DNA from 2 places in the Microbacterium sp. NPDC089698 genome. Region 1 is predicted to be linked to the other one. Evidence: predicted binding sites of a transcription regulator. Region 1 holds the regulator's gene; the other holds the start of a gene.
What was found. The regulator HspR, encoded in region 1, represses chaperone genes until heat shock. The targets are predictions, from matches to a motif close to AAGTTGAGTCNNNNNGACTCAACTT.
Positions count from the first base shown of each region.

Region 2: the regulator HspR is predicted to act here: its motif matches at 1,519-1,543, upstream of ACIPY5_RS09965 (ATP-dependent Clp protease ATP-binding subunit).

Region 1 covers NZ_JBIVHE010000006.1:48,257-59,665, reverse strand. The annotation lists gene ACIPY5_RS15680 (ABC transporter substrate-binding protein) at 1-1,083, opposite strand, end outside; gene ACIPY5_RS15675 (heat shock protein transcriptional repressor HspR) at 1,394-1,858, opposite strand; gene ACIPY5_RS15670 (DnaJ C-terminal domain-containing protein) at 2,045-3,031, opposite strand; gene ACIPY5_RS15665 (nucleotide exchange factor GrpE) at 3,043-3,663, opposite strand; gene dnaK (molecular chaperone DnaK) at 3,663-5,522, opposite strand; gene ACIPY5_RS15655 (NIPSNAP family protein) at 5,702-6,067, opposite strand; gene ACIPY5_RS15650 (DUF3817 domain-containing protein) at 6,147-6,611, opposite strand; gene ACIPY5_RS15645 (serine protein kinase RIO) at 6,911-7,789, shown strand; gene ACIPY5_RS15640 (sirohydrochlorin chelatase) at 7,969-8,697, shown strand; gene ACIPY5_RS15635 (nitrite/sulfite reductase) at 8,892-10,619, shown strand; gene ACIPY5_RS15630 (phosphoadenylyl-sulfate reductase) at 10,727-11,409, shown strand, end outside.
Region 2 covers NZ_JBIVHE010000003.1:23,035-34,443, forward strand. The annotation lists gene ACIPY5_RS09965 (ATP-dependent Clp protease ATP-binding subunit) at 1-1,504, opposite strand, end outside; gene ACIPY5_RS09970 (GMP synthase) at 1,645-2,373, shown strand; gene ACIPY5_RS09975 (glutaminase) at 2,555-3,040, opposite strand; gene ACIPY5_RS09980 (LacI family DNA-binding transcriptional regulator) at 3,160-4,188, shown strand; gene ACIPY5_RS09985 (discoidin domain-containing protein) at 4,413-6,803, shown strand; gene purU (formyltetrahydrofolate deformylase) at 6,985-7,836, shown strand; gene ACIPY5_RS09995 (NAD(P)H-dependent flavin oxidoreductase) at 7,895-8,935, opposite strand; gene ACIPY5_RS10000 (EamA family transporter) at 9,000-9,932, opposite strand; gene ACIPY5_RS10005 (alcohol dehydrogenase catalytic domain-containing protein) at 10,079-11,236, opposite strand; gene ACIPY5_RS10010 (phosphonatase-like hydrolase) at 11,238-11,409, opposite strand, start outside.

The DNA of each region.
Region 1 (11,409 bases):
CACGAAGAAGGGCACGAGGTTCTGCGGGTCGCCGGCGAGCGACCACTCCAGGAACTTCCCCGCGGCCTCGGCGTTCTTGCTCTTCGCGTCGATGACCCACTTGAAGTTGCCGAGCGTGGTGGCGGTGCGGCCGTCGGCGCTCGAGGCGTTCGGGAAGGCGCCGATGCCGGTCTTGGTGAGGAGGTCGGGGTAGTCGGATCCGATCTCGGACATCATCCACGAGCCGGAGACCTTGAACGCGACCTTCTTCTGGCCGAAGTCCTTGCCCTCCACGTAGGCGGCGAGCGCCTGCTTGGGCATGTAGCCCTTGTCCCACAGCTCCTTGTACTTGGACATCAGGTCGCGGTACGCGGCGTTGTCGATGTCCGGCGACTTCCAGTCGTCGGTGAGCGCGGTGTGCCCGGCGAAGTTGTACTGCTGGCCGACCGTCGACCAGGCGAAGGTGATCGCATCGGAGGCGGGCGAGATGCAGTACTGGCCCTGGGCGAGCGTGGGCTGGATCTTCGCGCAGTCGGCGAGCAGATCGTCCCAGGTGGCCGGGGCCTTGTCGGTCTCGACGCCCGCCTTGGAGAGCATGTCCTTGTTCCAGAACAGCACCGTCTGCGCCTCCTGCAGGAGGGGGTACGCGTAGTAGGTGCCACCGATCTCGGACACCGACTTCGCGGAGTCGATGATCTCACCGAGCTTGGACTTGTCGACGACCTTGCCGAGGTCGTACAGCTGCCCCGCGTTGACGGCGTCCTGGATGCTCCCGGAGTGCGTGTAGATGTCGGGGGCCTTGCCCGCAGCCTGGGCTGCCTTCATCTTCTGATCCCAGGCGTCGGCCGGGATCTCGGTGTCCTTGACGACGATCTTGTCCTGCGAGGCGTTGAACTTCTTGACGATGTCCTTGTACCAGGCGTTCTCCGGCGGGGTGAACGTGCGGTGCCAGAACTCGATCGTGGTCTTGCCGGAGGAGTCCCCTCCTCCCCCTGCGGACTGACCGGGGGTGCTCGAGCCGCAGCCCGCGAGCAGTCCTACCGCCGTGATGCCGCCGAGAGCGGCCATCACCACCCGGCGCGTGCGCTGTGTGTCCGTCTTCATGGGTTCCTCCTCGGGAACACGACTTCCTCGTCGAATCGGTGCTGGGGTCCGGCACGGGAGCCGGGTCCGCGGTCGCGCTGAGTCGGCATCGACCGGGCTGCACTCAGAGTAGGCGAAATCGATTTCAGACACAAGACACTCTTCACGGATCCGAGACATCCGCGCCGCGGGCAGCCTTCCTCGGCTCCTGTGGAACTCCGCGATTCACCTCCGGCCCCTCGGCGCGACTCCGGGATGCTCCACAGCGGAAATCGATTTCAGACACGGTCGGAGCTGATCGCGGCGCGCGGACGGCGCCCGCCGGCGGTGCTCAGCGCGCGCTGTCGTCCGGGTCGTCGGCGAGGTCGTCGGGGTGCTCCGGGGCGCTCCCCCACGGGCGCCACAGCACGACCTCGGTCGAGCGGCGGATCCGCCGCCCGGACGGGACGGCCATGACGGATCCGGTCGTGCCCGCGGCGAACACCCGCACTCCCGGACGGTTGGCGCGCTCCTCGCGCAGCGCGAGCTCGAGTTCGACCACACGGCGGTGCAGCCTGCTCACCTCGTCCTCGAGGTCGAGCAGCCGCGCGATCGCGGGCAGGCTCATGCCCTCGCTGGACAGCTGGGCGACCTCGCGCAGCTGCTCGATGTCGCGCATCGAGTAGCGGCGGGATCCGCCCCTGGTGCGACCGGGCACGACCAGGCCGATCCGGTCGTATTGACGCAGCGTCTGCGGGTGCATCCCGGCGAGCTCGGCGGCGACCGCGATCGCGAAGACCGGGGTGTCCGCGCTCATGCGCTCATCACCCACGGTGCACCTCCGGCACGGCCGTTCCGGTCGTCGGGCGTCCTTCGTCTCGCTGCGCTCGCTCAGGGACCGATGAACCGGTTCCTGAAGCGAGGCGCTCAGGGACCGATGAACCGGTTCCTGAGCGAGGAGCGCAGCGACGAGACGAAGGACGCCCGACGACCGAGAGGCTCATCACGCCCGTGCCTTCGCCAGCAGCTCGGTGCGGGGGTTCTCCGCGGGCTCGGCGGCGCGGAAGCGCTCGAGGGCCTCGCGCGCGGCGTCGTCGAGGTGCGAGGGCACCGCGACCTGGACCTCGGCGAGCAGGTCGCCGGTGCCCTTGGACGTCGTGACGCCGCGCCCCTTGACCCGCAGCACCCGGCCGGACGGCGTACCCGCCGCGACCTTCAGCTTGACGGGGTCTCCGCCGAGCGTCGGCACCTCGATGGTGGCGCCGAGCGCCGCCTCGGTGAAGGTGATCGGCACGGTGACGCGCAGGTTCAGCCCGTCGCGGGTGAAGACCGGGTGCGGCTTGACCGCGACCTGCACCACGATGTCGCCGTTCTCCCCGCCGTCGGGCGAGGGCCGCCCGCGGCCGCGGAGGCGGATCTTCTGCCCGTCCTTCACGCCCGCGGGGATCTTCACCTTGAGCGGCCTGCCGTCCTCGCCCTGCAGCGTCACGGTCTCGCCCTGCACCGCGGTCGCGAACGACAGCGTCGTGCGGGCCGTGACGTCGGCGCCCTTCTGCGGGCCGCCGAAGCCACGGAAGCCGCCGGACGGCTGACCGAAACGCCCGGATCCGAAGGACCCGCCGCCCTGGTTGAACATCGCGAAGATGTCGTCGAAGTCGCCCTGCTGCCCGCCACGGCCCCGGCCGAACGCGCTGAACACGTCCTCGAAGCCGCCGTTGCCGGCGCTCCCCGGGGCGGTGAACCGCGCGCCGCCGGCGCCCATGGCGCGGATCTGGTCGTACTCGGCGCGCTGCTCCTTGTCGGAGAGCACCGAGTAGGCCTCGCTGATCTCCTTGAACTTCGCCTCCGCCGCGGCGTCGCCGGGGTTGGAGTCGGGGTGGTATTTGCGCGCGAGCTTGCGGTAGGTCTTCTTCAGATCCGCCTCGGACACGTCCTTGGAGACGCCGAGGGTCTTGTAGAAGTCCTTGTCGAACCAGTCCTGGCTAGCCATCGACCACCGCCCTACTCGGCAGGAACGGCGACGACGACCTTGGCGGGACGCAGCTCGACATCGCCCAGGCGGTAGCCCACCTCGACGACCTCGAGCACGACGGCCTTCTCCACGCCCGGGGTGGGCTGCTGGAAGATCGCCTCGTGCTGCTGCGGGTCGAACTCCTCGCCCTTCTCGCCGTACGAGACCACGCCCAGGCGCTCGACGACCGAGCGGACCTTGTCCGCGATCGCGGCGAAGGGGGTGCCCTCCTGCAGGTCTCCGTGGGCGGCGGCGCGGTCGAGGTCGTCGAGCACGGGGAGCAGGCCCTTGGCGGCCTCGCCCTTCGCGCGCTGGATCTCGATGCCGCGCTGCTCCTCGGTGCGGCGGCGGTAGTTCGCGTACTCGGCCTGGAGGCGCTTGAGGTCGACGAGCAGCGTGTGCTCGGCGTCATGCAGCGCCGCGTCCTCCGCGGCGTCCTCGGCGAGCGCGTCGTCGTTCTGCGCGATGTTCAGGATGTCGTCGACCGTGAGCTCTTCGGCGTCCTGCACGTCGTCGGCCCCGGCCGCGGGGCCGGACGCGTTCGCGTCCGACCCCTGGCCGCCGACCTCACGGCCCTCTTCGGGCTCTTCGAAGTCCTTGGGATCCGTCATTACTTCTTCTCGTCCTCGTCGTCCACGACCTCGGCGTCCACGACGTCCTCATCGGACGCCGCGCTCTCGCCGGCCGGGGCGCCCTCGGAAGCACCCGGGGCCGCGTCGGCCTGGGACTGCGCGTAGATCGCCTCGCCGAGCTTCGTCTGCGACTGGTTCAGCTTGTCGAACGCGGTCTTCACGGCCTCGTCGTCATCGCCGGCCAGCGCGGTCTTGAGCGCGTCGACGTCGGCCTTGACCTCGGTCTTGACGTCCTCGGGGAGCTTGTCCTCGTTCTCCGAGATGAGCTTCTCGATCGAGTAGGACAGGGTCTCGGCCTGGTTGCGGACCTCGGCCGACTCGCGGCGCTTCTTGTCCTCGGCGGCGTGCTCCTCCGCCTCGCGCACCATGCGGTCGATGTCGTCCTTCGAGAGCGACGAGCCGCCCGTGATGGTCATCGACTGCTCCTTGCCCGTGCCCTTGTCCTTGGCGGACACGTGCACGATGCCATTCGCGTCGATGTCGAAGGTGACCTCGATCTGCGGGATGCCGCGCGGGGCCGGCGCGATGCCGGTCAGCTCGAACGTGCCCAGCGGCTTGTTGTCGCGGGTGAACTCGCGCTCGCCCTGGAAGACTTGGATGGCGACCGACGGCTGGTTGTCGTCGGCGGTCGTGAAGGTCTCGCTGCGCTTGGTCGGGATGGCCGTGTTGCGCTCGATGAGCTTGGTCATCATGCCGCCCTTGGTCTCGATGCCGAGGCTCAGCGGGGTGACGTCGATGAGGAGGACGTCCTTGCGCTCGCCCTTCAGCACGCCGGCCTGGAGGGCCGCGCCGACGGCGACGACCTCGTCCGGGTTCACGCCCTTGTTGGCCTCCTTGCCGGTCTCGCGCTTGACGAGCTCGGCCACGGCGGGCATACGGGTGGATCCGCCGACGAGCACGACGTGCGCGATGTCGCCGACCTTGATGCCGGCCTCGCGGATGACGTCCTCGAAGGGCTTCTTCGTGCGGTCGAGCAGGTCCTTGGTGAGGTCCTCGAACTTCGCACGGGTGATCGTCTCGCTCAGCGACACGGGGCCGTTCTCGGTGAGCGACAGGTACGGCAGGTTGACGCTGGTCGACGTCGAGGAGCTGAGCTCCTTCTTCGCCTGCTCCGCGGCCTCCTTGAGCCGCTGCAGCGCGATCTTGTCACCCGAGACGTCGACGCCGGTCGAGTCCTTGAACTGCTTGATCAGGTAGTCGACGAGGCGCTGGTCCCAGTCGTCGCCGCCGAGGCGGTTGTCACCGGCGGTGGAGCGCACCTGGATCGTGGAGAAGTCGTCGTCCTTGCCCACCTCGAGCAGGGAGACGTCGAAGGTGCCGCCGCCGAGGTCGAAGACGAGGATGAGCTCGTCCTCCTTGCCCTTGTCCAGGCCGTAGGCCAGGGCCGCGGCGGTGGGCTCGTTGATGATGCGCAGGACGTTGAGACCCGAGATCTCGCCGGCCTCCTTGGTGGCCTGACGCTCGGCGTCGTTGAAGTACGCGGGGACGGTGATGACCGCGTCGGTCACGGTGTCGCCCAGGTACGCCTCGGCGTCGCGCTTGAGCTTCTGCAGGATGCGCGCGGAGATCTCCTGCGGCGTCCACTTCTTGCCGTCCACGTCGAACGACCAGTCGGTGCCCATGTGGCGCTTGACCGATGCGATCGTGCGGTCGACGTTGGTGACGGCCTGGCGCTTCGCGGTCTCGCCGACGAGCACCTCCCCGTCCTTGGTGAAGGCGACCACCGAGGGGGTGGTCCGGAAGCCTTCGGCGTTGGCGATGACCTTGGGCTCGCCGCCCTCAAGGACGCTGACGACGGAGTTCGTCGTACCGAGGTCGATACCGACAGCACGTGCCATTTGTTTTCTCCTTCAGTCGGAAGTTCTGGGAAGTCTGCGCGATCCCCGGTCCGCCGGAGACGATCCTCCGAAAACCTGAGTCGCGATGACTCAAGGGTACGCCCGACGTCAAGACTTGTCAACAAACTTGATAGCAGTCGGCTCAAGTTTGCCGATGGCGGCGCGGATGCCTTCCGCGCTCAGGATCCGAGCGCGTCGACCGTGGCATCGTCCAGCGTGAGGACGACCTCCTGGTAGGAGGCGATCATCGCCAGCACCTCGTCGCGGTACCCCTCGCGCCACAGCGCGCTGCCGTAGAAGCGGTCCTCCTGCTCGTCCCTGTGGTCGACCGAATCGAACGCGCGCATGAGGACGTACGAGACCTCGTCGTGCTCGCTCGCGCCGTAGCGCACCACGCGGATCCCCTGGTCGGCGAGCATCGGCATGACCTTGTTGTGGAAGAGGTCATGGAAGCCCGCACGGGCGCCGGGATGCAGGACGTAGGAGCGGATCTCGAGCACGGGCATGACGACTCCGGAGGGGCGGCGGGCGCGGATGACCGCCATCCTCGCACGGCACCCCGCGCCCGATCCAGACTCTTCCTCGGTCGACGACTCCGGTCGGGGGTTCCGGTCCGGGTTCCGGTCAGTGGCTCCCGCCGGGAGGGCCGATCAGCAGCAGCACCGCGAACAGCGCGGCGACCGCCGCGACGATGAGCAGCGCGAGCACCCACGGACGGTGCAGGAACCAGCGCATCGTGCGGTCGTACCAGGTCGCGTCGCGCGGGTCATCGGTCTGCTCCAGGCGCCAGTCGCCGGCGAGGCGCCCGCTGCGGTGCAGCCAGATCTCGGCGGGGATCGTGGCGTAGGGCACGATCGCGCTCGCGATCGCGAGGACCGCGACGCCGACGCCCCAGCGCTGATGGAACGCGAGCAGCACGGCGGTGGCGCCGTAGGAGAGGAAGACGAAGCCGTGGATGGATCCGGCGATCGTCACGAGCACCGGCGGCAGTCCCGTGGCGCGGCCGATCAGGGCGCCGATCAGCAGGGTCCAGGTGATGGCCTCCGCGATCGCGAGCACGCGGAAAAGGCGGGCGGGAGTGGTGAACACTTCTCTCCTCGGGTCGGGTCCTCTCCAGCGTAGGGATGCGGATCCGTCCGCCGCCTCCTGCAGGCCTCCACCTTTCGATGGGTCTTCTCGCCGGATCCTCTCGCCGAGCCCTCGGGATCCGGGCGGGGCTTCCGCACGAGGGCCCGGACCCCGTAGACTCGGCGGGCACCGGGAACGCCCCGGGGATCCGAGGGAAGGAGCTGACGATGAACGTCTCTGTTGTCGCGCCCTTCGCCGACCTTCTTCCCTGAGGCCGCCCGCCCGATCCCTTCGCGAGCGGCCCCGACCCGGAGCCTCTCGTGATCCCTTCCTCCGCATCCTCGGATGCTTCTGCCTCCCTGTTCCTCTCCGCCGCCGATGACGACGATCTCGGCCTGTCCTTCGCCGATGTCGACCTCGGCGAGGGCCAGCGCTGGACCACCTGGCCCGCCGCGACCCCGACCGAGCGCGGTCCCGAGCCCCGCCCCGACTGGGTGGTGACCTCGGCCGGCGCCGTCGACACCGAGCTCGGCATCCTCAAGACCGGCAAGGAGGCCGACGTCTTCCTCCTCGAGCGCGCGGTACCCGGCGATCCCACCCAGCGCACGCTCCTCGCCGCCAAGCGCTATCGCGGCACGGAGCACCGCTCGTTCCACCGCTCCGCCGTGTACACCGAGGGCCGCCGCACCCGGAACTCCCGCGACGCGCGCGCCCTCGCGAAGAAGTCCGAGCACGGCCGCGAGGTGGCCGCCGCGCAGTGGTCCCTGGCCGAGTTCGAGGCCCTGCGTCGGATGTGGGAGCTCGGCGCCCCCGTGCCCTATCCGGTGCAGGTGAGCGGCACCGAGGTGCTCATGGAGTTCATCGGATCCGCCGACGGCGCCGCGGCGCCCCGGCTCGCGCAGGTGCGACATGATCCGGAGGCGCTCCCCGACCTGTTCGTGCAGGTGGCCGACCTCATGCGGACCTTCGCCAGGGCCGGCGTCGCGCACGGCGACCTCTCGCCCTACAACCTGCTCGTCCAGGAAGGCCGCGTGGTCGTGATCGATCTGCCGCAGATCGTGGACACGGTCGCGAACCCGCAGGGACTGGATCTGCTGCACCGCGACTGCGTCAACGTGTGCGACTGGTTCGCCCGGCAGCGCCTGGACGTCGACGCCGAGGAGCTCTTCGGCGAGCTGGTCGCGGAGTCGTTCGGGTGACCCGACCCGTTTGGGGCGCGATCCGCCGGTTCGGGGCGCACCAGGGCACCTGATCGTGGCGGGACGCGCCCCAAAACCGATCCTGCGCACCATCGCGAGACGCGGACGTCCATCGGAGCCGATGTCGGTGTGTGAAGAACGTCCGAACACGCCCGCGGACATCCGCATACACTCCGACCATGCCCCGCCCCGCGCTGCTCGCCGTGTCGCACGGCACCTCGGACGCCGCCGGCGCCGCCGCGATCGCGCTGGTCGTGCGCCGCGTCGCCGAGCGCCTCCCCGACGTCGCCGTGCACTCCGGATTCGTCGATGTGCAGGAGCCGGACGCCCCCACGGCCCTGGCCGCGATCGAGGGGCCGGTGGTCGTCGTGCCGCTGCTGCTGTCGCAGGGCTTCCACGTCCGGGTGGATCTGGGCGGAGCCGCTCGCGCACGCAGCGATGCTGTCGTGACGGATCCGCTCGGCCCCGACCCGCGGCTCGCGGAGGTGCTCGCGCTCCGGCTGGCGGAGGCCCCCTCGCCCGGCCGCGCGTCCGGCGCAGAGGCCGATGCCGATGGTCCGGTCGTGCTCGCCGTCGCGGGATCCCGGGATCCGCGCTCCCTGCCCGACGCCGAGGCGATGGCGGCGCAGCTGGGCGAGCGCCTCGGCCGCCCGGTCCTGCCCGCGTACCTCGCCGCCCGGGAGCCGAGCCTCGCCGACGCCCTCGCCGCGCACCCCGGCGCCGCGGTGGCGACCTACCTGCTCGCGCACGGCTACTTCTTCGACGTGGCGGAGCGCGCGGCCGGATCCGCGCTCTCCGAGCCGCTGCTCGACGGCGGCGAGCCGCCTGCCCCGCTCGTGGACCTCGTCGTGGACCGCTATCTCGCGGGCGCCGAAGGGCTCACGGCACGCACTCGGAGGACGGGGTAGGCGGAGCGTCCTCGACCATGCGGCATGGACATGGGAGCGCGTCCGCCATGACGAGCGCTTCGGACGCGCGCGGCGGCGCTCCATCCAACCGCATCCGCCCGTGAGGAATCTGCACCATGTCGAACAATGACGCCCCGTGTCGGCCGCGCTGACACACACGGGCGTCCGGGCGGATCCGCACGTACCTTGTCCGCATGTCTCCCGAACCGACCGCTGCCGTGCGCGGCGCACGACCGACGACCGACCGCGCCCGCCCGCCGCGCCCGTCGTCCAAGCCCAACGGTCAGTGGAAGATCGACGGCACCGAGCCGCTCAACGGCAACGAGGAGTGGAAGCAGGCCGACAACGGCCTGAGCGTGCGCGAGCGCATCGAACAGGTCTACTCGAAGGGCGGCTTCTCGAGCATCGATCCGACCGACCTGCACGGTCGCTTCCGCGTCTGGGGCCTGTACACGCAGCGCAAGCCGGGCATCGACGGAGGCCGCACCGCCACGCTCACGCCGGAGGAGCTCGAGGACGAGTACTTCATGCTGCGGGTGCGGATCGACGGCGGGCAGCTGACCACCGAGCAGCTGCGGGTCATCGCGGGGATCTCGGTCGACTTCGCGCGCGACACCGCCGACGTGACCGACCGGCAGAACATCCAGCTGCACTGGGTGCGCGTCGAGGACGTGCCGGAGATCTGGCGCCGCCTGGAGGCGGTCGGCCTGCAGACCACCGAGGCCTGCGGCGACGTCCCGCGCGTCGTGCTGGGCTCGCCCGTCGCGGGGATCGCGGCCGACGAGATCATCGACCCGACCCCGCAGATCGACGAGATCACCGACCGCTTCATCGGCGACCCTGAGCTCGCGAACCTGCCCCGCAAGTTCAAGACGGCCATCACGGGACATCCCAGCCAGGACGTCGTGCACGAGATCAACGACGTCGCGTTCGTCGGGGTCGTCCATCCCGAGCTCGGCGTCGGCTACGACCTCTGGGTCGGCGGCGCGCTGTCGACCACCCCCCGCCTCGGCGAGCGCCTCGGCGTCTTCGTCGCCCCCGAGCTCGTCGCCGACGTGTGGCACGGCGTGACCCGGATCTTCCGCGACTACGGGTACCGCCGGCTGCGGAACAAGGCCCGGCTCAAGTTCCTGCTGGCCGAGTGGGGCACCGAGAAGTTCCGCCGGATCCTCGAGACCGAGTACCTGGAGGCGCCGCTCCCCGACGGCCCGGCGTCCCCCCAGCCGACGAGCCCCGGCGACCACGTGGGCATCCACCGGCAGAAGGACGGCCGGTTCTACGTCGGCGTCACCCCTCTCGTCGGGCGGATCTCCGGCCCGTCGCTCGCGAAGCTGGCCGACCTCATCGAGGAGCACGGATCCGCACGGCTGCGGACGACCCCGCACCAGAAGCTGGTGATCCTGGACATCCCGGAGGACCGGGTCCCCTCCCTCGTCGCCGGGCTCGACGCGCTCGGCCTGTCCTCGCGCCCCGACCTGTTCCGGCGCAGCACGATCGCGTGCACGGGCATCGAGTTCTGCAAGCTCGCGATCGTGGAGACCAAGGTGAACGCGGCCGCCGCCGTCGAGCAGCTGGAGGAGCGGCTCGCCGGCATCGACCTGCCGCACCCGATCTCGCTGCACGTCAACGGCTGCCCCAACTCGTGCGCGCGGATCCAGACCGCCGACATCGGCCTCAAGGGACAGCTCGTCACGATCGACGGCGAGCAGGTGCCCGGCTATCAGGTGCACCTCGGCGGCGGACTGGCCTCCCCGCTGCGGGAGGAGGCCGGGCTCGGCCGCACGGTCCGCGGGCTGAAGGTCACCGCCGACGGCATCGCCGACTACACGGAACGGGTCGTGCGCCGGTTCCTCGCCGACCGCGAGGCCGACGAGACCTTCGCGGTCTGGGCGCACCGCGCCGACGAGGAGGCGCTGCAGTGAGCACCGCGACCTCCCCGGTTCCTGAGCGAGGAGCGCAGCGCCCTTCGTCTCGCTCCGCTCGCTCAGGATCCGACGAGGGACGCCCCGCCCGCCGCTCGCTCGACGAACTGCGCGCGCTCGCCGAACGCGGCGCGGCGGAGCTGCGCAGCGGATCCGCCGACGAGGCCTCGCCCGCCGAGGTCGTCGCCTGGGTCGCCGCGAACGTCTCCCCCCGCCTCGCCGCCGTCGCCTGCTCGATGGCCGACGCGGCGCTGCCCCACCTCGTGGCCGAGGCGATCGGCGGTGTCGACGTGCTGTTCCTCGACACGGGCTACCACTTCCTCGAGACGACGTTCACGCGCGACGAGGTCGCCCGCACGCTCGACGTGCGCATCGTCGATGTGAAGCCCGCGCAGACCGTCCTTGAACAGGACGCCGAGTTCGGCAAGGACCTGTTCTCCCGGGATCCGGCGCTGTGCTGCGAGATGCGCAAGGTCGCTCCGCTGCATCAGGCGCTCGGCGGCTACGAGGTGTGGTTCACCGGGGTGCGCCGCGAGGAGGCGCCCACCAGGGCGAACACGCCCCTGATCGCGTTCGACGAGCGCAACGGCCTCATCAAGGTGAACCCGGTCGCGTCATGGTCGTTCGACGACCTCATCGCCTACGCCACCGCGCACGACGTGGTGGTGAACCCCCTCGTCGCGAACGGGTACCCGTCGATCGGCTGCGCGCCGTGCACCAAGCCCGTCGCCGCGGGCGAAGACCCCCGCTCCGGCCGCTGGGCCGGACTCGCCAAGACCGAATGCGGACT
Region 2 (11,409 bases), on a different contig from region 1:
CGGGCTCGGAACCCGTGCGCGCGGCCGTGGTGCCGGCGTCGTCGATCCGGGCCTGCACCGCGGCGATCTCGTCGCGGATCCGCGAGGCCTCTTCGTAGTGCTCAGCGCCGACCGCGGCGTTCTTGCGCGCCTCGAGGTCGGCGAGCTCGGCGAACAGCGCCGCGACGTCGGTGACGACGCCGAGGCGGAGGCGCAGCCGCGCCCCGGCCTGGTCGATGAGGTCGATCGCCTTGTCCGGCAGCACCCGGTCGGGCAGATACCGCGCGCTCAGCTCCACGGCGGCGCGGATCGCGTCGTCCGTGTAGGCGACCGCGTGGTGCTGCTCGTACGCGGGCTTGAGACCCTCGAGGATGCGCACCGCGTCCTCGATCGAGGGCTCGGCGACCTTCACGGGCTGGAAGCGCCGCTCGAGGGCCGGATCCTTCTCGATCCGGCGGTACTCGGAGAGCGTGGTCGCGCCGACCAGGTGCAGGTCGCCCCGGGCGAGACGCGGCTTCAGGATGTTTCCGGCGTCCATGCCGCCGCCCTCCCCGGATCCGCCCGCGCCGACGACCGTGTGCACCTCGTCGATGAAGACGATGATCTCGCCCTTGTGCGCGGCGATCTCGTCCATCGTCTTGGTCAGGCGCTCCTCGAAGTCGCCGCGGTAGCGGGTGCCCGCGAGCATCGCCGGCAGATCCAGCGCCACCACCCGGCGGTCCTCGAGCTGCGCCGGCACGGCGCCGTCGACGATCGCGCGGGCGAGACCCTCGACGATCGCGGTCTTTCCGACGCCGGCCTCGCCGATCAGCACCGGGTTGTTCTTGGTGCGACGGCTGAGGATCTCGATCGTCTGGTCGATCTCGTCGGCGCGGCCGATCACCGGGTCGAGCTCGCCGGCGCGCGCACGAGCCGTGAGGTCGAGACCGAACTGGTCGAGCATCGGCGTCTCCGATGCGCCCTGTGCGGCCGTCCCGTCCTGCTCCGGCGCCGTGCTCGCGGGCATCGGCTCGCGCAGACCCTGGGTCAGGGCCTCGGCGGTGACGCCGGCGCGGGCGAGGATCTGGCCCGCGGGGGCGTCCTGGCCGAGCACGAGCGCGAAGAACACGTGCTCGGGCTCGATGTAGGTCGCACCCGACGAGCGCGCCACCTGATAGGCGTGGAACAGCGCGCGGCTCGCGCTCGGGGTGATGGTCGCCGCCTCGACGTCGGAGGGCTCACCGGGCGCGGGCAGGCGCGTGTCGACCGCGTCGACGATCGCCTGCGGGGTTACGCCGATGTTGCGGATCGCCTGGTCGACCGCGTCGTCCTCGACGATCGTGCGGAGGACGTGGAGCGCGTCGAGCTCGGTCTGCCCGCGCTCGAGCGCGAAGCGGCCGGCGCGCTGCAGGATGCGCTGGGTGCGCACGGTGAGGAACCGGCTGAGGTCGATCGACCGGGTCTGCCGGGCCTGCTCACCGGCGAGGTAGCGGGCGAGGAACTCGTCGAACGAGCCCGAACCCGCGTCGGTGAAGTCGTTGGGCATTTCGCTTCCTCTCAAACTTGAGCGTTGTGCTATCAAGTTCAACGCGGCCTCGCCGCTCGTATTCCCGCTCCCCCTCTCGTGTGTTCCGGAGCGTTTCGGCGCGAATCCGCCGACCCCTGCCGCTCGCCTAGAATCCAGGGATGGCCTCGCTTCTGTATGTCGGCGTGCGCCCTGAGCTGGATGCGGCGACGGCGGAGCGCGCGTCCTTCCGTGTCGCCCTCGGCGTCGACGCCGACGCGCTCGACCGCATCGACCTCACCACCGCCGCGCTGCCCGACGATGTCTTCGACCGCTATGCGGGCTTCGTGATCGGCGGCTCCCCGTTCAACGTCACCGACGTCCGCAAGTCCCCGACGCAGCGACGGGTCGAGGCGGATCTGGAGCGCATCGCCGAGCGCGCGATCGACGGCGCCACGACCGCGTTCTTCACGTGCTTCGGGATCGGCGTGGTCACGCGCCTCCTCGGCGGCGACGTCGGCATGGACTCGCCGGAGGAGGCGAGCGCGGCCGAGATCCGCTGCACGACGGACGCCGCGACGGATCCTCTCTTCGGCCCCGCGGGCCCGGTGTTCCACGCCTTCACGGCGCACAAGGAGGGCTCGGCCGAGGTGCCGCCGGACGCGGTGCTGCTCGCCGGCAACGAGACCTGCGCCGTGCAGGCGTATCGCGTGGGCACCGATCTGTACGCGACGCAGTTCCATCCGGAGCCGTCCCCGCGAGACTTCGCCGACCGCATGGTGTTCTACCGCACCACGGGGTACTTCGACCCCGACGCCTTCCACACGGTGCAGGAGGCCGTCCTTGGATCCGTCGTAACCGAGCCGGCCCGCATCCTGCGCCGCTTCGGCGAGCGCGCCCTGACCCGCTGACCCGCCCGCCCTCGCGGCCCTCGCTGCCCTCGCTGCCCTCGCGGTCCCTCCTCTGACCGCGAGACTCCAACTGGGCGACGAGACTGCGCCTCTTTGACGCAGTCTCGTCGCCCAGTTGGAGTCTCGCGGTCAGAGAAGGGGCGCGAGCCGGGGGCGGGGGCGAGGCGAGGGCGGGGGCGCGTCAGGGGCGGGCGGCCCGGAGGAGGGCGATCCGGTCTTCGAGGTAGGACGAGAGGGGGGCGAGGGCGCCGGAGGCCGACCAGCGCACCGACGGGACGCCGTCCACGAGGGCGAGCGGGCCGGACGAGCCTCCGGCCGACACGGCGGCGACGTCGATCGGGGTCCACCCGACGTGCACGGTCTCGCCGTCGGCGAAGCCGCCGCGCGAGGCCTCGGCCCGGCGCTCCGCCCTCGCGCGGGCCGACTCCGCCGCGTAGCCCCGCCGCACGGGCGCGGCAGCGCGCAGCACCTCGGCCGTGGCGAACACAGCGTCGTCGGCGATCAGGAGGACGCCGATGTGCCACGCGGATCCGGCCCGGACGATGCGCGGCGCCCGCCAGCGCGAGGTCTTCTCGCGACCGAGCGCCTCCTGCGGCAGGCCGGAGAGGGCGGCGCGCGCGTCGTCCAGAAGCACCGCGAGCGAGGCGTCGGGTTCCGAGGAGGTCACGGAGCAAGGCTATGCCCGCGCGGCTCCCACGGCGGCACCTCGCACGCCTCCCGGGATGTGATCGATATCATGCACGTGTGCCGGGACGACGCCCGCGCGCCCGCCCACGATCGGACCCCATGACGACCGCACCGACGCCGGATCCCCGCCGCATCCCGGGGATGGCCGACGTCGCCCGCCTGGCCGGGGTCTCCGCGCAGACCGTCTCCCGCACGTTGAGCGGCAACCCGAGCGTGCAGCCGGAGACCAGGGCCAAGGTCCTCGCCGCGGTCGACCAGCTCGGCTACCGGCGCAACAACGCCGCCCGTGCCCTGTCCTCCGGGCGGAGCAGGGCGATCGGCGTCGTCTCGCTCCGCACCGGCTTCTACTCGCGGAGCGCGGTCGCGGTCGGCATCGAGACGACCGCATCCGAGGCCGGCTACATCGTGAACTCCGTCACGACGCCCTCGCTCGATGCGGGCGAGATCGAGCAGGCCATGTCACGTCTGGCCGACCAGGGCGTCGAGGGCATCGTGCTCGCGGTGCCGCTGATCTCGACGACGCGGGCGATCGACGAGCTCACCCGCACCCTGCCGACGATCACGATCGACGGCTCGCGCACCGCGTCGACTCAGGTGGTCGCGGTCGATCAGCGCGAGGTGGGGCGGATCGCGACCCGTCATCTGCTGGATCTCGGCCACGAGACCGTCTGGCACGTCGCGGGTCCGCAGCAGTGGCTCGACGCCTCGAGCCGCACCCGGGGCTGGCGCGACGCGCTCGCGGACGCCGGCCGCGAGGCGCCGCCCGAGATCGTCGGAGACTGGTCCCCCGCCTCGGGCCACCGCGCCGGGCAGATCCTGGCGCGGATCCCCGAGGTCACCGCCGTGTTCGTCGCGAGCGACGAGATGGCGTTCGGCCTCGCGCGGGCGTTCGCCGAGCTCGGCCGGACGATCCCCGACGACGTCTCGATCGTGGGCGTCGACGACATCCCGCTCGCGGAGTTCTGCTCCCCGGCCCTCACCACCGTCGCCCAGCCGTTCATCGACGTGGGCCGCATCGCGGTCGAGCACCTCCTGCACGCGATCTCGCACCCCGGCGCGGTGCCCCCGGCCGAAACGATCGCGCCACAGCTCGTCGTGCGCCGCTCGACGGCCGCGCCCCGACGCTGACCGCACGGCAGGGATCGGCGCCTCTCCGGAACCACGTCACCGCCGGAGCAACCAGAGCGCCCCGACGCCGGGGGACCATCCCCAGGCCGCCCCCGAGGCATGTTTGCGATATCTCCACACCGCGGCGATCACGACAATTCCCGCAAAGTCCTTGATGTTAGCGATAACTTGCGAGTACCGTGGCCCCTGTTCTCCCCGCCTCGATGACGCAGCAAGGAAGACCGATGCCTCCACAGATCCTGTCCCTCCCCCGTCGATCACGGGGCGTCCTCGCCGCCGGCGCCGCGCTCGCGATCGCCGCGACGACGCTGACGCTCGGCGCCGTCGCCGCCCACGCCGACACCGCCCCACCCGCGGGCGCGGCGATCCCGGACACGGGCTACACCCTGCTCGACGTCGACTCCGAGTCGGCGCCCTACCCCGCGCCGCCGTCGCTCGACGGCACCGCGAAAGGCGCGTTCGACGGCGACTACTCGACGCAGTGGGCCTCGAACTACAACGGCGGCACGCCGGATCCGATGCCGCACTACCTCACGTTCGACATCGGGGCCGAGCACACCCTCACGGGGCTCGGCTACTCCGTCAAGGTGCAGGGCAACGGCCCGGCCAAGAACGTGCAGGTCCTCACCACCAACGACCCCTCCGTCGCCAAGGACGGCAAGAGCAGCGCCTGGACGCCTGCGGGCACCGCGACGTTCTCGCAGCCGACCAGCAGCACGCAGATCCAGTACGTCACGTTCGCCCAGCCCGTCTCGGCGCGCTACGTCGAGTTCCGGATCCTCGACGCCGTGAACGGCTCGAACAACGCCTCGGCGTCCGAGATCGTCGCCTACACGACCGACCCGATCGTCACACCCACTCCGACCCCGACGCCCACCCCCGCACCCGAGCCGGCCGCCGCGACCGTGACGACCGACTCGGTCGACAACAGCACGTGGAACTACCCCGACGACACCCCGGCCAGCCCGTTCATCGACGCGGACGGCACGTTCCACTTCGGCGAGTCGCACGCGAACTACTACAACGAGCCCGACGGCAGCAACGGCGACATCCGCCAGTGGAACTGGTACACCGGCTCGAACTTCGACACGGCGAAGCCGGACGACGCGCTCAACGCCGCCGGCACGAATCCCGACACCACCGACTTCTGCAACGCCAGCCCGACCGGCGTCGAGTCGACGAAGGCGCCGGCCGGATCCAGCTACACGCAGCCGAACTACTGCGACATCACGCAGATGTGGGTCGACCCCGACACGGGCGACTGGTACGGGCTGGTGCACAACGAGTTCACGCCCAAGCCCTTCGGCGACGGCCTGCACTACGACGCGATCGACTACGCGGTCTCGACCGACAAGGGCAAGACCTGGAGCATCCCCGGCCACGCGATCACCTCGCCGTACAGCACGACCCGCGGCGACACCACCGCATTCCCGCAGCAGACCTATTACTACGGCGACGGCGATCCCCGCCTCTACGTCGACTACGCATCCGGCTACTTCTACGCGTTCTACGGCTCCCGCGTCGTGAACAAGACCGGCGGCTGGGTGGCCTTCTACGAGCACGTCGCCCGCGCTCCGATCTCCGGGAAGATGGCGACCGGCTCCTGGCAGAAGTGGTACGACGGCGCCTGGACCGAGCCCGGCATCTCCGGCAAGGAGAGCAACATGGTCCCCGTCGCCGATGACAGCGAGACGGGCTACACGCCGGTCGACAAGGAGTACGACCCGAAGACCCCCGGCACGGCCCAGCAGCAGATCAAGAACGGGCAGATGCCCGCGACCTCGCCGCTGTTCGTGATGGACGTCACCTACGACGCCTACCTCGGGCTGTACATCGGACAGCCGCAGAACCCCGACCAGTCGGGCAAGGCGCCGCAGGAGTTCTACGCCACGAAGAACCTCGCTACCCAGAAGTGGTTCCGTCTCGGCGACTCCGGATCCGCGTACACCACGGCGTCCTGGTACCGGTGGTTCGTCGACCCGGCCAACAAGACGAGCTCGGCGATCGTCGGCAAGTCGTTCCGGTCCTACTGCTCCTTCGGCTGCATGGGCGACGCCTACGCGCAGCTCGCGAACATCACGATCGACGCCGGTCCTTCGGTGTCGCCGGCGACCGCGATCGACACGACGAAGGCGTACACGATCGCGAACGCGGACGGGCGCAAGCTCTCGGCCTCCGGCAACGGCAAGAAGCTGACGACGGCGGGATCCGTGAACCGCAAGAACGGCGCGTGGACGTTCACGGCGACCGGCGACGGCGCGTACACGATCGCGACCCAGGCCGGCGCACTGCTGGGCGTCGACGCCTCCTCGACCGCCGGGCGCGCGTGGGGCGCGGGCCTCACGCTCACCGACAAGGCGTCGGCCGGTGTCGGACAGCAGTGGTTCATCGTGCCGAACACGGATCCCGCGAGCGGGGCGGCGACCGGATCCGTCCGGCTCGTGAACCGCTACTCGGGACTCGTGCTGGGCATCGATACGTCCACTGCGGCGACCACGCCCGGCCGCACCTGGGACGCGCCGGCGGCGCACGGCGCCTCCACCACCTCCCAGGCCGGCCACTTCACGCGGCCGGGCGACCAGACGCTGAGCCTGGCCGAGTTCTCCGGGAACTGAGCGCAAAGGGCCTCCCCCGCGGGATCCTCGTCGGAAGGGATCCGGGCCGTGCGCCCGGGTCCCTTCCGGCGTCCGGAGGGCGCGACATCCGCGTGGCGCGCGCACGTTGCACGCGCGATTCGCCTCGCGCGCCGGGGCGCGGCAGAATCGACGGACACCCCCGCTTGCAAGGAGACCTGTCATGGCGCAGCCCGACACCGCACGACTGCTCATCGCCTGCGACGACCAGCCAGGGATCGTCGCCGCCGTGGCCGGGGTGCTCGCCGCGCACGGGGCGAACATCATCTCCCTCGACCAGCACTCCACCGATGCGGCCGGCGGGCGCTTCTTCCAGCGCACGGTGATCCACCGCGACGGCCTCGCCGCCGCGCGTCCCGCCCTCGAAGCGGATCTGGCCGCGGTCGCGGAGCGCTTCGGCATGGAGTGGTCGCTGCACGACGCGTCCAAGCGCAAGCGCGTCGCGATCTTCGTGTCCAAGTACGACCACTGCCTCATGGAGCTGCTCTGGCGCACTCAGCGCGGCCAGCTCGACATCGACGTCACGATGGTCGTCTCGAACCACCCGGATCTGGCGGAGTCGGTGCGCTCGTTCGGCGTGCCGTTCGTGCACATCCCCTCCGGCGACAAGGCCGAGATGGAGCAGCGGCAGCTCGAGCTGCTGCGCGGCAACGTCGACCTCGTCGTCCTCGCGCGCTACATGCAGATCCTCACCGACGATTTCATCGGGAGCCTCGGTGCCCCGGTGATCAACATCCACCACTCGTTCCTGCCCGCCTTCATCGGCGCGAACCCCTACGCGCGGGCCAAGGAGCGGGGCGTGAAGCTCATCGGCGCCACCGCGCACTACGCGACGGCGGATCTCGACGAGGGCCCGATCATCGAGCAGGACGTCACGCGCGTCACGCACGCGGAGTCGGCCTCGGAGTTGCAGAGCCGCGGCGCCGACGTGGAGCGCCTGGTGCTCGCGCGGGCCGTGCAGTGGCACGCCGACGACCGCGTCATCGTGCACGGCCGCTCGACCGTCATCCTCTGACGGCGCTCGCCTCCGCGCCGGGCCCTGTTCCGGACCGGTGTCGGCAAGGGACCGGAGCTCAGGACGGCACTCCCGCCGCCAGCTCGGCGAACGCCGCCGCGGCGGTCTCGTAGCGGGCCAGCGGCGCCGACTGGCCGAGCCACAGCGACTGCAGCTCGCCCCTGTTCTGCTGCCCGGCCGGGGTGCGGAAGCGTCCGGTGATCCAGTTCTGCGCCGGGAACGGCGCGATGGATCCGGCCGCCTCGATGTCCGCGACGACACGGTTGCGCGCACCGCGCGCGAGCCGGCCGCTCATCGCCCGCGTGAGCACCGCGTCCTCGGCCGGCGTCGCCCGGATCGCGGCCCGGTGCGCCTCGTTCGCGGCCGACTCCGCCGTGGCGAGGAAGGCCGTGCCGACCTGCACGCCCTGCGCGCCGAGCGCGAACGCGGCGGCGACCCCGCGCCGGTCCGAGATCCCGCCGGCGGCGATCACCGGCACGTCGACCGCGTCGACGACCTGCGGCAGCAGCGAGAACAGCCCGACGACCGAGTCCTCGGCCGGGCGCAGGAACGAGACCCGGTGGCCCGCGGCCTCGGCCCCGGTCGCGACGATCGCATCCACGCCGCCCTCCGCGAGGGCGCGCGCCTCGGCGACCGTCGTCGCCGTGCCGATCACGCGGATCCCCCTGCGGTGCGCCTCGTCGACGAGCGATGCCGAGGGCACCCCGAAGACCACGCTCAGCACGGCCGGCGCGGCCTCGAGGACCGCGGCGAGCTGCTCGTCGAGCGAGGGCAGATACGCCGCAGGGCGGGCCGGCACCTCGGCGCCCACCTCGGCGAAGAACGGGGCGAGGGCCGCGGCGTAGTCGTCGTGCTCGACGCCGGGCTCGACCTCGTCGCCCCGGGGCAGCCAGATGTTGAGTCCGAACGGCCGGCGCGTCGCGGCCCTGATCCCGGCGACGGTCGTGCGGATGCGCTCCGCGTCATAGCCGTACAGCCCATAGGATCCGAGCCCTCCCGCCGCGCTGACCGCGGCGACGAGCGGGATCGAGCTGAGCCCGCCGAAGGGCCCGAGGAGGACGGGGGTGCGGATGTCGAGGAGGTCGGTGAGCGCGCTCATGGTCCCGAGGCTACGCCCGCGCAGGGCGGGGCCGGCGCGTGTGACGCCCGCCGTCGGGATGCCCTCAGTCGGGGACGACCGCGATGGATCCGGTCAGCGGCGAAGGCGGCTCCTCATCGGGCCGGGCGCCGCGACGACGCCGCGCGCCCGCCGTGACGCCGATGCTCGCGATCACGACCAGCGCGATCGCGGCGAGCCGGAGCGGCGAGGCGTGCTGCCCGAGCACGAGGAGTCCCGCGAGCGTCGCGAAGACCGGCTCGAGGCTGAGCAGGATCCCGAACACGCGCTGCGGCAGGCGGCGCAGCGCCGCGAGCTCGAGGATGTAGGGGATCACCGAGGCGAGCAAGGCCGTGAGCGCGGCGAGTCCCAGCACGCGAGGATCCGCCACCGCGGTCACCGCGGCGGGCACGCCGAACGGCAGCAGCAGCACGGCGCCCACGGCGAGCGCGACCGCGAGGCCCTCGGTTCCCGTGGTGAGCGCGCCGACGCGCGTGCTCATCCGGATGTACATGACCCAGAACCCGGCCGCGATGAGCGCGAACAGCACACCCCAGGGATCCAGCGCCTCGGCGCCGGTGAGCCCGTCGACCCCGAGCAGCGCCATGCCGACCAGCGCGATCCCCACCCAGACGGCATCGGCGAGGCGCCGGGTGAGCACCGCGGCCAGCACGAGCGGGCCGAGGAACTCGATCGCGACCGCGGGCCCCAGCGGGATCCGGTCGATCGCGGCGTAGTAGGTGCCGTTCATCGCGGCGATCGAGACGCCGAAGAGGATCGCCGAGATCCACTGCGCACGGTTCCAGCGCCTCAGCCGCGGGCGCGCGATGACGAGCACCACGATCGCGGCGATGAGCACCCGCAGTCCCGTGACACCCCAGGAGCCGAGCTCCGGGAAGATCGTGGTCGCGACGGCGGCGCCGAACGGCAGGGACAGGCAGGATCCGACGACCAGCAGCACGCCGAGAGCGGGCTGCTGCCGCGGTTCCTGGGGGTTCATCCCTCAAGCCTGGCACGATCCGCGCTGGCCTGCGGCCACCGACCATGTCCCGATTTCGGCTGGATCTGGGGTGGTTTCCCCGCCGAAAACGGGACATGGTGGGGCACGAAGTGGGACACGGTTCCCCCGCGCCCCGCGGACCGGCCTCAGCGCGGGGTGAGCCCCACCCGCAGGGGAGCCCCGGGGGCGGCCGCCTGCACGAGCGCGGCGTCGACCGCGGCGAGCGGATGCACGGTGCCCACGGCGTCGGCGAAGGGGTGCGCGCGCCCGCGACCGGCCATGAACGCGGCCGCGGCGTGCAGCTCGGCTCCCGTGTAGTTGTGCACCCCCGCCACGGTCACGAGCCCCCGCACGATGCGCTCGGCGTCGAGCGGCACCGGATCCGCGGCGAAGACGCTGCCCAGCAGCACCACGGCGCCGCCCACGTCGACCGCGTCCAGCGCCGCGCGCACCGCGTGCCCCGAGGCTTCGATCACGAGGTCGAATCCTTCCTCCGCGACGTCGTCCGGGGCGATCGCGGTGAGCGCGAACCGCTCGGCGAACGCACGCCGGGCAGGGTCCGGATCGGCGATCTGCACGCGCCCGCCCAGCTCCGCGGCGATCACCGCCGCCGTGAGCCCGACGAGTCCCGCGCCCAGCACGAGCACCCGTTCGCACGCGAGCACCTCCGCGTCCTCGCCGGCGGAGGGGGACGGATCCGGCACCCCGCGGCCTCGAAGCACCGCACCGCGCGCGACCCCGGCCCAGGCGGTCGCCGTGGCGCACGACACGGGCGCGAGCGCGGCGGCCGGCAGCGCCTCCGGCACGCGCACGATCCCGGTGCCCGCGCGCAGGTGCACGTGCCCGGCGAAACCGCCGGTGAGCTCCCACCGCGGCTCGATGCGCGCATGCCCGTACTTCGCGAGCTGCCGGCACTTCTGCGTGCGCCCCGCCAGGCACCGGTCGCAATGCCCGCACGAGACCGTGACCGACCAGACCACGCGGTCGCCGATGTGCAGCGCCGCGCCGTCGACCGCGCGGGCGCCCTCGTCGCCGATCGCGATGATCCGGCCCACGCTCTCGTGCCCGAGCACGAGGGGCGTCGGCGCGTGCCGGCGGCCCTGCACGGTGTGGATGTCGGATCCGCAGATCGTGGACATCTCCACCGCGACCAGCACGTCGTGCGGGGCGAGGGCGACACCCGGTACGGCGAGCACCTCGTGCGGGAGCCCGACGCCGAGCCAGGCCATCGCGACGGCGGCGGGCCGCAGCGGCACGTCGTGCCGGTGCACCTCTTCTGCGGGGCGGACCAGCGCCGCGCGCATGTCAGTCGGCCGCGATCGGCGCGAGAGCCGGGACGAGGCCGCGCTCGGCGAGCGCGCCGAGAAGGGCGGTGACGTCGGGCAGCACGGCATCGGGATCGGCGGTCTCGAGCGCGACCGCGTCGTGCGCGCCGCTCAGCACGCCCGCGACGAAGCCGGCGCCGGCCCTGCGACCC